One region of the Ensifer sp. 22460 genome, then DNA from elsewhere that is predicted to be linked to it. Evidence: riboswitches for the same ligand, from Rfam matches in the RefSeq annotation. Region 1 holds a riboswitch; the other holds the start of a gene.
What was found. Region 1 has a riboswitch for cobalamin ahead of ACTJKM_RS24310 (DUF1636 family protein). Riboswitches for the same ligand answer to the same signal wherever they lie in the genome.

Region 1 (5,418 bases):
ATGCCGCCGACAATGCCGGTAACGACGCCGATCGGCATGTCCTCCGGCGTCATGATGACGCGGGCCACGAGGTCGGCCATGATCAGCGTCAAGGCGCCAAAGAAGGCCGAGAGCGGGATGACCCGCACATTGTCGCTGCCAGCGAAAAGCCGCACGAAGTGCGGCACCATCAGCCCGACGAAGCCGATCGCTCCGGAAAAGGCCACCATGACCCCGGTCAGGAGCGCAGTGACGACGAAGAGCGTCAGACGGAAGCGGCGCACGGGAATGCCGAGCGTCATCGCCGTCTCGTCGCCCATGGCAAGCGCGTTGATCTCCCGCGATCGGACGACCAGCCAGCCGAGCGAGACTGACAGCACGAGCGCCGGATAGATGAGATGCGGCCATTGCGCCAGGCCAAGGCCGCCGAGCATCCAGAAGATCACCGTGTGCGTCGCCCGCGGATCCCCCAGGAAGATCATGAGATTGCCGATCGACGTCAGCACGAACGCGACGGCGACGCCGGCGAGCACCAGGCGATCGGCACTGGTGCCGAGCACGCGGGAAACGAAGGCGACCAGCACGGTTGCCAGCAGCGCGCCGCCAAAGGCAAAGAGCGGCACCGTGAGAAGACCGAGGATCATTCCGGTGTGGAGCAGTGCGACGATCGCCCCGAGCGCGCCGCCCGAGGAGACGCCGAGCAGATGCGGATCGGCAAGCGGATTGCGCGTGACCGATTGCAGCACGGCGCCTGTCAGCGCCAATCCGGCGCCGACAAGCCCCGCCAGCATGACCCGCGGCAGGCGCACGTCCCAGACGATGCTTTCGCGCCCCGCCGACCAGAAGGCCTCGACGCTGCCGGGCGCGAGCTTGCTTGCGACGATCGACCAGACGGTGGTGACCGGGATCGGCGCCGAGCCGAGCGACACGCCCGCGGTCACGGTCAGGAGAAGCAGCAGCAACGCCGCAAACACCCCGACCCCGCCGCGGATCACCCGAACGGGAACCACCCGCGAAACGGCAGCGGGACCAGGCGACGTATCCTCAGCCAGCATCGGTTACAGGCCTTCGCCGTGAAAGACCTTGGCGAGCCGGGCAATGGCGTCGATGTTGCGCGGCCCCGGCGTCGCCTCGACATAATCGAGCACCACGAAGCGGTCGTTTTTCACCGCATCGATAGTGGCGAAGGCCGGATTGTTCTTCATGAAGGCGATCTTGTCCTCGGCTTTCACCTCGCCGTAGTTGACGATCACCACGACCTCCGGATTGCGATCGATCACCGGCTCCCAGGAGACCTCCACCCAGCTCTTGTCGACGTCGTCCATGATGTTGGCGCCACCGGCCGCCTCGATCATCGCCGTCGGGATGCCGAAGCGGCCTGATGTGAAGGGCTTTTCCTCGCCGGAATCATAGACGAAGACGCGCGTCGGCTTTTCGCGGCCGGCATTTGCCTCGGTGATCGCGGCCAGTTGGCGGCGGTAGCCGTCGACCAGCGCCTCGGCGCGATCCTCGACCCCGAAGATGCGGCCGAGGTTGAGGAGATCGACGAACATGTCGTCCATCGTAGGCTTTTCCCTGGCCATGACATGGATGCAGGATTCGGTCAGTTCGTAGACGCCGATCTTGAACGGCGCCAAGGTCTCGGGCGTCACCTCGCCGCCGACCTTCATGCCGTAGTTCCAGCCGGCGAAGAAGAAATCGGCGTCGGCGTTGAGGAGCACTTCCTTGGTCGGATATTTTTCCGCAAGCTCCGGCAGTTCCTTCACACCTTCGCGCAGCTTTTCATCCAGCGTCTTCCAGCCGGAAACGCCGGTGTAGCCGACCATGTGGTCCTGCAGTTTCAGCGCCAGCATCATCTCGACCAGATTGACGTCGTTGGCGATCGCCCGCTTCGGCGCGGCATCGAAGGTCACCTCGCGGTTGCAGCTCTTGACGGTGACCGGATAGGCGAGCGCCGGCACAGCAGTGGCGATGAGAAACAGGAAGGCAGAGGAGGCAATGTTGATCTTCATGAAATGGATCCCTGTCGAGGAAGTGAAAAGGAGAAACGGGCGGTGCCGGCAACGGCGGTGCTGTGGGCGGTGGCGGTGACACCGAAGGCGGAGGACAGCGCCCGCGGGCTCAGCACCGCGTCGGGTGTGCCAAAGGCGGTGAGCCGCCCCGCCGTCACGATCGCCACGTCAGTCGCGAATTCGGCGGCGAGATTGATGTCGTGCAGCGTCGATACGATCGTCAGCTTCAACGTCTGCAACAGCTCGAGGATTTCGAGCTGGTGGCGGATGTCGAGATGGTTGGTCGGCTCATCAAGGATGATGATGCGCGGCTCCTGGGCAAGCGCCCGGGCAATCAGCACCCGCTGCTTCTCGCCGCCCGAGAGCGTCGAGAACTGGCGGCCGGCGAGATGGGCGAGATCGAGATGGGAGAGCGCATGCTGCACGCGCTCGCGGTCGGTGTCCGTCCAGCCGTTGAGCCCCTCTCGCCGCGGGATGCGGCCCATCATCACGACGTCGCGCACGCTGAAGGGAAAATCGCCGGGCATTTCCTGAAGCACGACGGCGATCGTCTTTGCCGCTTCGCGCGCCGAAATCGACCAGAGGTCGATCCCGTCGACCTCGATGCGGCCCGCATTCGGCTGCACCGCCCGGTAAAGGCAGCGCAGAAGCGAGGTCTTGCCGGCCCCGTTCGGCCCGAGGATCGCAAGCCGGCTGCCCGCCTCGATCGCGAAGTCCATGTCGTCGACCAGGGTCAGCCCCGGGCGCGGCCCCCAGCAAAGCCCCTTAACGCGAAGGGCGGCTCCTGTTGCGGTGCAGGTCATGGTCTGATCCCTCCCCGGCAGCGCCACGCGTCCATCCCGGACGCACCAGGGGCGCTTGAGCGCATGCGTGTCGCGCTCATTGGAAATGGCCCGCAAGGTCTTCGGAGACGAGCATGGCCGCCGGGATGCGGGCGAGCGTCTTGCCCTTCAGCTCGCGCGGCCGTTCGGCAGCCCGCGTCATGCCGTCGCCGCGCTCCACATAGGTGGCGGCAAAGCGGACGAGATCGTCGATGTCCTCTTCCGGCGAAATGTCGCCAAAGAGATAGGTCGCCTTGCCCGTCGCCTGGAAGGCGATGGTGCAGGGGCGCGTGCATGCAGCCATGCAGACCGTGCCGGCAATCGAGAAATCACGATCGAGCGGCGCGCCGAGGGCGGCAATGCTGCGGTTGAGCCGCTTTATCAGCTCGGCGCCCGGCATGCAGGGGCCGCCGGTAAAGCGGCAATCGGTGCAGACCGTTATCTTATGCTGTCTTGAAGTCGGCTCAGCCATTTTCTCTCTCCGCCGGACTGACGGCAAGAGATGGCGAAGCGGCAGGATGACGGAAAACCGTCGCGCGAAAGCCAGTTCTTTTCCATCGGAACACCCCGTCCGTTGTGGTTGATCGGTTCGATGGCAGGTCTCCTGGCTCGCGGGTCGCGGCGCATCCACGTCTTCCCGGCCTTTGGCCAGTGACATGGTGTGAATGCGCTGTCCGCTCACAGTTGCGGGGGCAGCCACGGTTTCGGTCCCGTCAGGGTCGTCCGTTCCGTGTTCCCTTTTCAGCCGCTTCCGCATTGTCGCGGACGCAGCACCATCGCGCTCTTCCTCGCATGAATCGGCAGCGGATACAACCGATGGGGTCGGGCGGCCGGGATCTATCAACATGCGGCGTTTCGTCATGTACTGACTGTTATAAAATAACATAACGACAATCAACAAGGAAATGATCCTAAGTCACCCTGCCGGCCGCCGCGGGCGAGAGTCTCGCCTGACGGCGACGACCGGCGTATCCTTGCTCCTTGGCTTGTCGGGAAAGGATCTCTGCCATGGCTGCCTATTTGATCGCCGATGTCGATATCACCGATGCAGCGACCTTCGAGGAATACAAAAGAGAGGTGCCGGCGACGGAGGCCCGCTATGGCGGGCGCTATCTCGGCCGCGGTGGCGCAACCCGGGTGCTTGAAGGCGACTGGGAACCGCACCGGCTCGTCATCCTCGAGTTCCCGGACATGCAAGCCTTGCTCTCCTGGTACCAATCGCCGGACTATCAGCGCCTGAAGGCGATCCGTGAGCGCTGTGCCAGGACACGGATCATAGCACTCGAAGGCGTCGCCATCTGAAGCGGAGCGCAAGACTGGCCGCAATTGCCGGCCTTGCTCGTGAAACGAACGGATGAGCGCCCCCGTCACTTCAAGCTTCGCGGCGCGCGGATGAAGCAACTGCGGGGCATGTGCTCCGGGTCCATCGACATGCGGCGTTTCGTCATGTCCATCCGTTATGCGATAACATAAAAATACAACGCCAGAGTTGAATAGCCGGCGAAATCCGCCTTGGTGGGACCGTGTGCCTTCATCGGGACCGGCGCGCCGCCACCCTCTCGAACTTGCCTTCGCACGACCGCCCGGCCCGACGCTTTCGGACCGGTGCCGCGCAGCGCTCATCAGCCCCCACTGCGCGCAAAAGCCGGAAATTTAACGTACGTTACGCTCACGTAACCCCAAGGCCGTTGAGAAAATCAGCAGCCGAAGCGACAATTGCCAAAGCTAGGATTGGGCATCGACAAGCCACCGATAAAATCAACTTAGCCGCGCAGGTCCCGAAATGAAGTGATGGCAACGCAACTTGCTACAGGGGATGGCAGTGAATCCAATTGACTTCTTCGTCGAGACGCTTCGGACCTATCCTCCGGTCGCCGTCTTCCTCGCCCTCGGCATCGGCTTCCTGATCGGGCCCATCAAGGTCGCGGGGTTCAATCTCGGAAACGTCACCGCCACGCTGCTGGCGGGTGTTCTCATCGGGCAGCTGGGCATCCAGGTTTCCGGTGATCTGAAGTCCACCTTGTTCCTGATCTTCCTGTTCGCCGTCGGCTACGGTGTCGGCCCGCAATTCGTGCGCGGCTTGAGCACCGATGGGCCGAAGCAGATTGCCTTTGCGCTGTCTGTCCTGGTGCTGTGCCTCATCGTTCCCTATCTCTGCGCGCTGATCGCCGGGCTTCCGCTTGGCTACGGCGCCGGCATGTATGCCGGGTCGCAGACGATCTCGGCTGCGATCGGCGTTGCCACGGACCAGATCAATTCGCTCGGGCTGACGCCGGAGCAGGCCAAGACCTTTGCCGACCAGATTCCGATTGCCTATGCGGTCACCTACATCTGGGGCACGATCGGCTCTGCCATCATCCTCGCCCAGCTTGGCCCAAAACTTCTCGGCATCGATCTTCCGGCGGCCTGCAAGGAGTATGAGGCCAAGCTCGGCGGCGGCACCGAGAGCAGCGAACCCGGCATCACCCGCGCCTATCATGATTTCGGCCTTCGGGCCTATCGGATCGACGAAGCAAGCGGGCTAACCGGAACGCCGGTCAAGAACCTGCTTCCCGGCATTCGCGTCTTCGTCGAGCGCCTGCGAAGAGGCGATCAGATCATCGAAG
Region 2 (5,418 bases), on a different contig from region 1:
GGAGAAATACATGTCGCTAGAGGATGCCGCGATTTTCGCCGGCCACGTCAAGACCCGCACCGGACGTTATCCGATCCTCTATACCAACCACATCACGGCCAAATATATCGCCGCGCACCGCGCCAAGCACCGGCTGCTGTCGCGCCTGCCGCTCTGGTACGCGCGCTACAAGCCGGATATCCGCCAGGTCTTCCCGATGGGCAATTGGGAAAGCTATGCGTTGTGGCAGTTCTCGTCCGGCATCAATTGCGGCAAACGGCGTTGCCCCTACCGCGTGCCAGGGACGCTCGACGATATCGACGTGAATGTCGCTGCAAAGTCGCCGCTGGCGCTGAAAGCGATTTGGGCGCAGGGTGCCTTGCTGCCTGAAAAGCCATTGCCGCTCACCCTCGTTGCTCAAGCCGAGCAGGGGACGGGCATGCACGCGGTCGCACGGGCCTCCGCAACGCTTGGCGAGCCGCTGCTCGTCAGCCGTGCCGGTGCCACGAGCGGCGCCGGCAGCGGCGTCGACAGGCTGGTGACGGGCTCGATCGACTTCGCTCGCCACGAGCGCGCCCTACAGGTGGCGGTCGCCGCCGATGACGCGGCACAGGGCGGTTGTATCGGCGCGGTTGCCAATGCCGACAATCTACGGCGCGTTGCAATCAAGCCTGCGCCCTGCAACACGCCCTGATCCTTCAGGCTTCGATCTGGACATCTCCCAGCGGCCGCGAGCAGCAGGCGAGGATGTAACCCTCGTCGATCTCGTCATCGAGAATACCGCCATTGTGGTTCATCTCGACCTCGCCCGCGACCTTCATCACCCGGCAGGTGCCGCAGATACCGCCCTCACAGGCAGCGCCGATCCTCACACCGTTGGCGCGTGCCGTCTGCAGGATCGTTTGGCCGGGTTTCGCCTCGACCTCCTTGCCGCTCATGGTGAAGGCGACCTTGGCCGCCTGAACCTCACCATCATCGCCGGCACCGGCGCGCACGGCGATCTCTTCCGCGGCAGGTGCTGCCGCCGGCTGGAAGCTCTCCTCGTGATAGCGGGCCATGTCGAAGCCGGCTGCCTTCAGCATCTCGCGCACACCGCGCATGAACGGTTCCGGACCGCAGCAGAACACCGTGCGCTCCTGGAAGTCGGGAGCGAGCAACGGTAGCTTGGCACCGTCGATGCGGCCGCGCAGGCCATGCCAGCCGTGACGCGCCTCGTGCCCCTCGACGATGAAGCCGAGGTTCAGCCCGGACATCTGTGTCGCCAGAACCTCGAGCTCCGAGCGAAACAGAAGGTCGTCCGGCCGGCGCGCGCAGGAGATGAAGGTGACATCGGTCTCCGGCACGCAGTCGGCCATCCAGCGCGTCATCGACATCATCGGGGTGATGCCGGATCCGGCGGAGATAAACAGGTACTTTTCGCCGGGATGACGGACGAAGCTGAAATCTCCGAGCGGTCCAAAAGCCCGGAGCTTCATGCCCGGCTTCAGGTGATCGAACATCCAGCGGGTGCCGACGCTGTCGGCCTGCGCCTTCACCGTGACGGCAATCGACAGCGGTCGCGATGGCGTCGACGACAGGGTGTAGGTGCGCATGACCGGTTCGTCGGCGACCGGCAATTCGAGGGTGACGAACTGGCCGGGCAGATAACGAAACCAGGCGGGCTTCTCCGCACGGAAGGTGAAGGTCATGACATCGGCGGTTTCGACAACCGCCGATGTGCATTCGAGCATCTGCTGCCGGTCGATCCAGACATGCAGTTCGTCGAAATGATGGAAGGAGGACGCCATCTGCATGTCAGGCGACCTTTGAGAGCGGAGCCGCATCGCCCTGCAGGCGCTGCTCCATGAACTTGCAGTACCATTCGACGAACTGCATCACGCCACCCTCGTGCTCCGGCGAATACGGACCGGGCTCATAGGCCGGCGAGCGGATGCCGAAGGCATTTTCCTCGACGATCTGGCGATCCTGGTCGTTGGTCTCGGTCCAGACATGAGTCAGATCCTCGAGCGTGTAGTCGACACCTTCGACCGCGTCCTTGTGGACCAGCCACTTCGTTGTCACCTGCGTGAGTTCCGGCCCCAGCGGCAACACGCGGAAGGTGATGGCGTGATCCGAAAGCACGTGGTTCCAGGTCGTCGGGTAGTGGAACATCAGGAGCGTGCCGATCTGCTTCTGCCTGACATCGGCCGACAGCGCCCTTTTTACGGCGGGCGCACCCGACATGGTGTAGCTTTCGGCATTATCGACCAGCGGCATGCGCGCGGCGCGGAACTGGCCGGTCGGCGACATCCGGAACTCGCTCGGCAGGCCCTCGGCCTCGCACTTCGCCCAATGGGCGGCAATCACCGGATCGTCCTTGGCGCCCTGCACCCCGGTCGCGGTCGGCGCTTCCGGATAGGTCCGGCAGAGTTCGGGGTGATTGGCGGCGCAGTGGTAGCACTCGCGGTTGTTCTCCCAAACGAGCTTCCAGTTGCCCTTTTCGATGATGGTGCTTTCGAAGGCGACCTTGGTCTCTCCCAGCCGGTGCGGCGCGAGGTAGGGGAATGCCAGCTCGCGGAAGGCGGCGAAATCCGCCGGCGTCTCCGACAGGTTGATGAAGATGTAGCCGCCGACCGTTTCGCAATGGATCTGCTTCAGGCTGTGGGCAGCCTTGTCGAAGTCCTCGCCCATCTGGCGCGCAAAGAGCAGCGAGCCGTCGAGCTCATAGGTCCATTGATGATAGGGACAGACGAGCTTCGCCGAAGAGCCCTTGTGCTGCGTGCAGACGCGGGAGCCGCGGTGGCGGCAGGAGTTGTGGAGCGCGCGGATCGTGCCCTGGCGATCGCGGGTGATGACGACCGGATAGTCGCCGACCTGGACGGTGAAATAGTTGCCGGCCCGCGGGATTTCGCAATCGTGGCCGATGAACAGCCAATCCCGATACCAGATGTTTTCCAGGTCCTGCCGGTAATAGTCGGGGTCGATGTAGAAGGCCCGATCGAGGCTGTAGCCGTCACGCCGGCCCTTCAGCTTGCGAAGCATATCGGTCTTGGTATCCATGTCCTGTCCTCATGCGCCATGTTTCGGAGAGGCAGGACAGGAACCCGCACGGGCGCGCACCCATGCGTCTTAGGCTCCGATCCGGCTGCCCGCCGCAACCCGTTACGGTTATGTCTGTCAAGGCTGGTTTCCGGGCTCAGGAGCCGTCCTTCGAAGGACCAGCCCGGCGCCTTCCCGGACGGAAAACCGTCCAGTGGCCTTTTGCCGAGGCTTTCGCTCCACCACCGTTGCGGGGGCAGCGCCGGGATTTGACCGGCTTCCCAATTCTCCGCCTTCCCCTTTGGAAGACGACACCTTGAGTAAGGATATGTAAGCGCGGAAGGCGCCTCGGCAGGCGCCGGATAGCGACATTCAATTCCAGAATGACGACACGATCGAAACCGCCTTCTGGAAACGGAATCGAGAATTTTTCACTTTATAAACATATAGATAGATCAAAAATTGGGCAGATGCCGTCTTTTGTGACTGACATGACGCAGACACAGGAAGGCTTCGCCCGTTTGCGACATTCCCATGAATGTGCAGGGGCATCTTCCGCGAACGAAAGGAAATCCTTCATTAACCATAAGCCACTAGGCTTGCCGGCGGACGAAGATGTCCGGCAGGCAGATGGCACACTGACGATCATGGCAAAGTTCAGATATTACGACGCTGCGGCCGAGAAGCCGCCGGCGGTCATGCCGAAGACGGCCGTTCACACCGAGTTTCTGCGCACCGGCAGGATCAACCGCCGGCAATGGCTGCCGAGCGAGCGACGGTATCTGAGCTACGAAGAAGTCGCGGACAGGACCGGCAAGAAGCTCGCGACCGCCGGTGACACGACGCACAAGCGGATCAACGGCTTTCATGCCTCGATCCAGTTTCCCAAGCTGATTTTTCACCGCACGCTCGTCGGCAAGCCGCATCTCGGCTATTGCCATGTGACGGCGGCGCGGACGGCGGTCACGCCTTCCAAGGACATCACCTGGTCGTTCTACTTCGCCAATTTCTTCAGCGACCTTGGTGATGAGACGCATTTCTTCGACCGTATCCAGAGCGGCTATTCCCGCATGTATTTCGCGGTCGCGATCGAGCCGAACGCCGAAGACGGACAGATGGTCATCAACCGCAACGTCCGCGACAACGGGCTCCTCTTCCGCACGGACGACCCCAAGGTTGCTCTCAAGAACGTGCTGATGCTGGGTGCCCGGGACTCCGCGCTGCGCCGCATCATCCGCAGTCTCTGAGGCAGCAACCGAACGCCCCCAAAAAAATCGTTCTGTTTTCCCGGCACGTCCGTTAAGGAAGCGTCGGAAAGGAAACGGCATGGCAGAGATCATCGACACAGGCAGGGAACCGGACCGCGCGATCGAACGCGCCTGCGCCGTTCTTGCCAAAGGCGAACCGGTCGCCATTCCCACCGAAACCGTCTATGGCCTTGCCGCCGACGCCACCAATCCCGATGCGATCAGCCGCATCTACGAGATGAAGGGCCGGCCGCGCTTCAATCCGCTGATCTCGCATGTCTCCGACATGGCGATGGCCGAGGCCCATGTGCGCTTCGACCCGATTTCCCGACGCCTGGCGGAAACCTTCTGGCCCGGACCCCTGACGCTGATCTTGCCGCAGCGGCCCGATAGCAGCGTGCATGCGCTGGCCTCGGCCGGCCTCGACACGCTTGGCATCCGCATGCCCGACGGCTTTTCGCGCCGGGTGATCGCCCGCTTCGGGCGGCCGCTCGCAGCGCCCAGCGCCAACACCTCGGGCAAGATCAGCCCGACCAGTGCGGTCCATGTCGATGCGGATCTCGGCGAAAAGCTGAAACTGATCCTCGACGCAGGCCCGGCCGAAATCGGCTTGGAGTCCACGATCATCAAGGTCGATGGCGACGAGATCCGGCTGCTCCGCCCCGGCGGCCTCGATGCCGCAGAAATCGAGCGCCTGCTCGATCGTCCGGTGATCCGACCGGAAACGGCGGGAGCAACGATCGAGGCGCCGGGCATGCTGGCCTCCCACTACGCGCCCGGCGCGGCCGTCAGGCTCGATGTTGCCGATGTGCGTGCGGGCGAGGCCTTGATCCGCTTCGGCGGCGGCCGGATCGCCGGCGAGGAACAGGCGGCCATCGTTCTCGATCTCAGCCCGACCGGAAATCTTCACGAAGCGGCAGCCAATCTCTTCGACTACATGAAGCGGGCCGACGCCAGTGGCGCTGCGACGATCGCCTTCGGGCCGATCCCTTCGGAAGGATTGGGAGAAGCGATCATCGACCGGCTGCAGCGTGCGGCGGCGCCGCGAGGGTGAGATCGCGTGCGGCTTCTCCTCCGCACCCCGCCCTCACCGGACGGCCGCGATTGCGGTTATGATCGCAGCCGATAGGAACCGAGGATCGTGTCTTCAGATCGACCGATCCGATAGCGCGCT

Region 2: another riboswitch for cobalamin. It lies ahead of ACTJKM_RS01230 (aromatic ring-hydroxylating oxygenase subunit alpha); the one in region 1 lies ahead of ACTJKM_RS24310 (DUF1636 family protein).

The regions. Positions count from the first base shown of each region.
Region 1 covers NZ_JBQENZ010000022.1:24,727-30,144, reverse strand. The annotation lists gene ACTJKM_RS24325 (FecCD family ABC transporter permease) at 1-1,034, opposite strand, end outside; gene ACTJKM_RS24320 (ABC transporter substrate-binding protein) at 1,038-1,991, opposite strand; gene ACTJKM_RS24315 (ABC transporter ATP-binding protein) at 1,988-2,794, opposite strand; gene ACTJKM_RS24310 (DUF1636 family protein) at 2,871-3,284, opposite strand; cobalamin riboswitch at 3,390-3,605, opposite strand; gene ACTJKM_RS24305 (DUF1330 domain-containing protein) at 3,821-4,114, shown strand; gene aspT (aspartate-alanine antiporter) at 4,635-5,418, shown strand, end outside.
Region 2 covers NZ_JBQENZ010000001.1:244,612-250,029, forward strand. The annotation lists partial or broken gene ACTJKM_RS01220 (glycoside hydrolase family 25 protein) at 1-532, shown strand, start outside; gene ACTJKM_RS01225 (hybrid-cluster NAD(P)-dependent oxidoreductase) at 678-1,772, opposite strand; gene ACTJKM_RS01230 (aromatic ring-hydroxylating oxygenase subunit alpha) at 1,774-3,018, opposite strand; cobalamin riboswitch at 3,123-3,331, opposite strand; gene ACTJKM_RS01235 (DUF6656 family protein) at 3,645-4,244, shown strand; gene ACTJKM_RS01240 (L-threonylcarbamoyladenylate synthase) at 4,324-5,298, shown strand.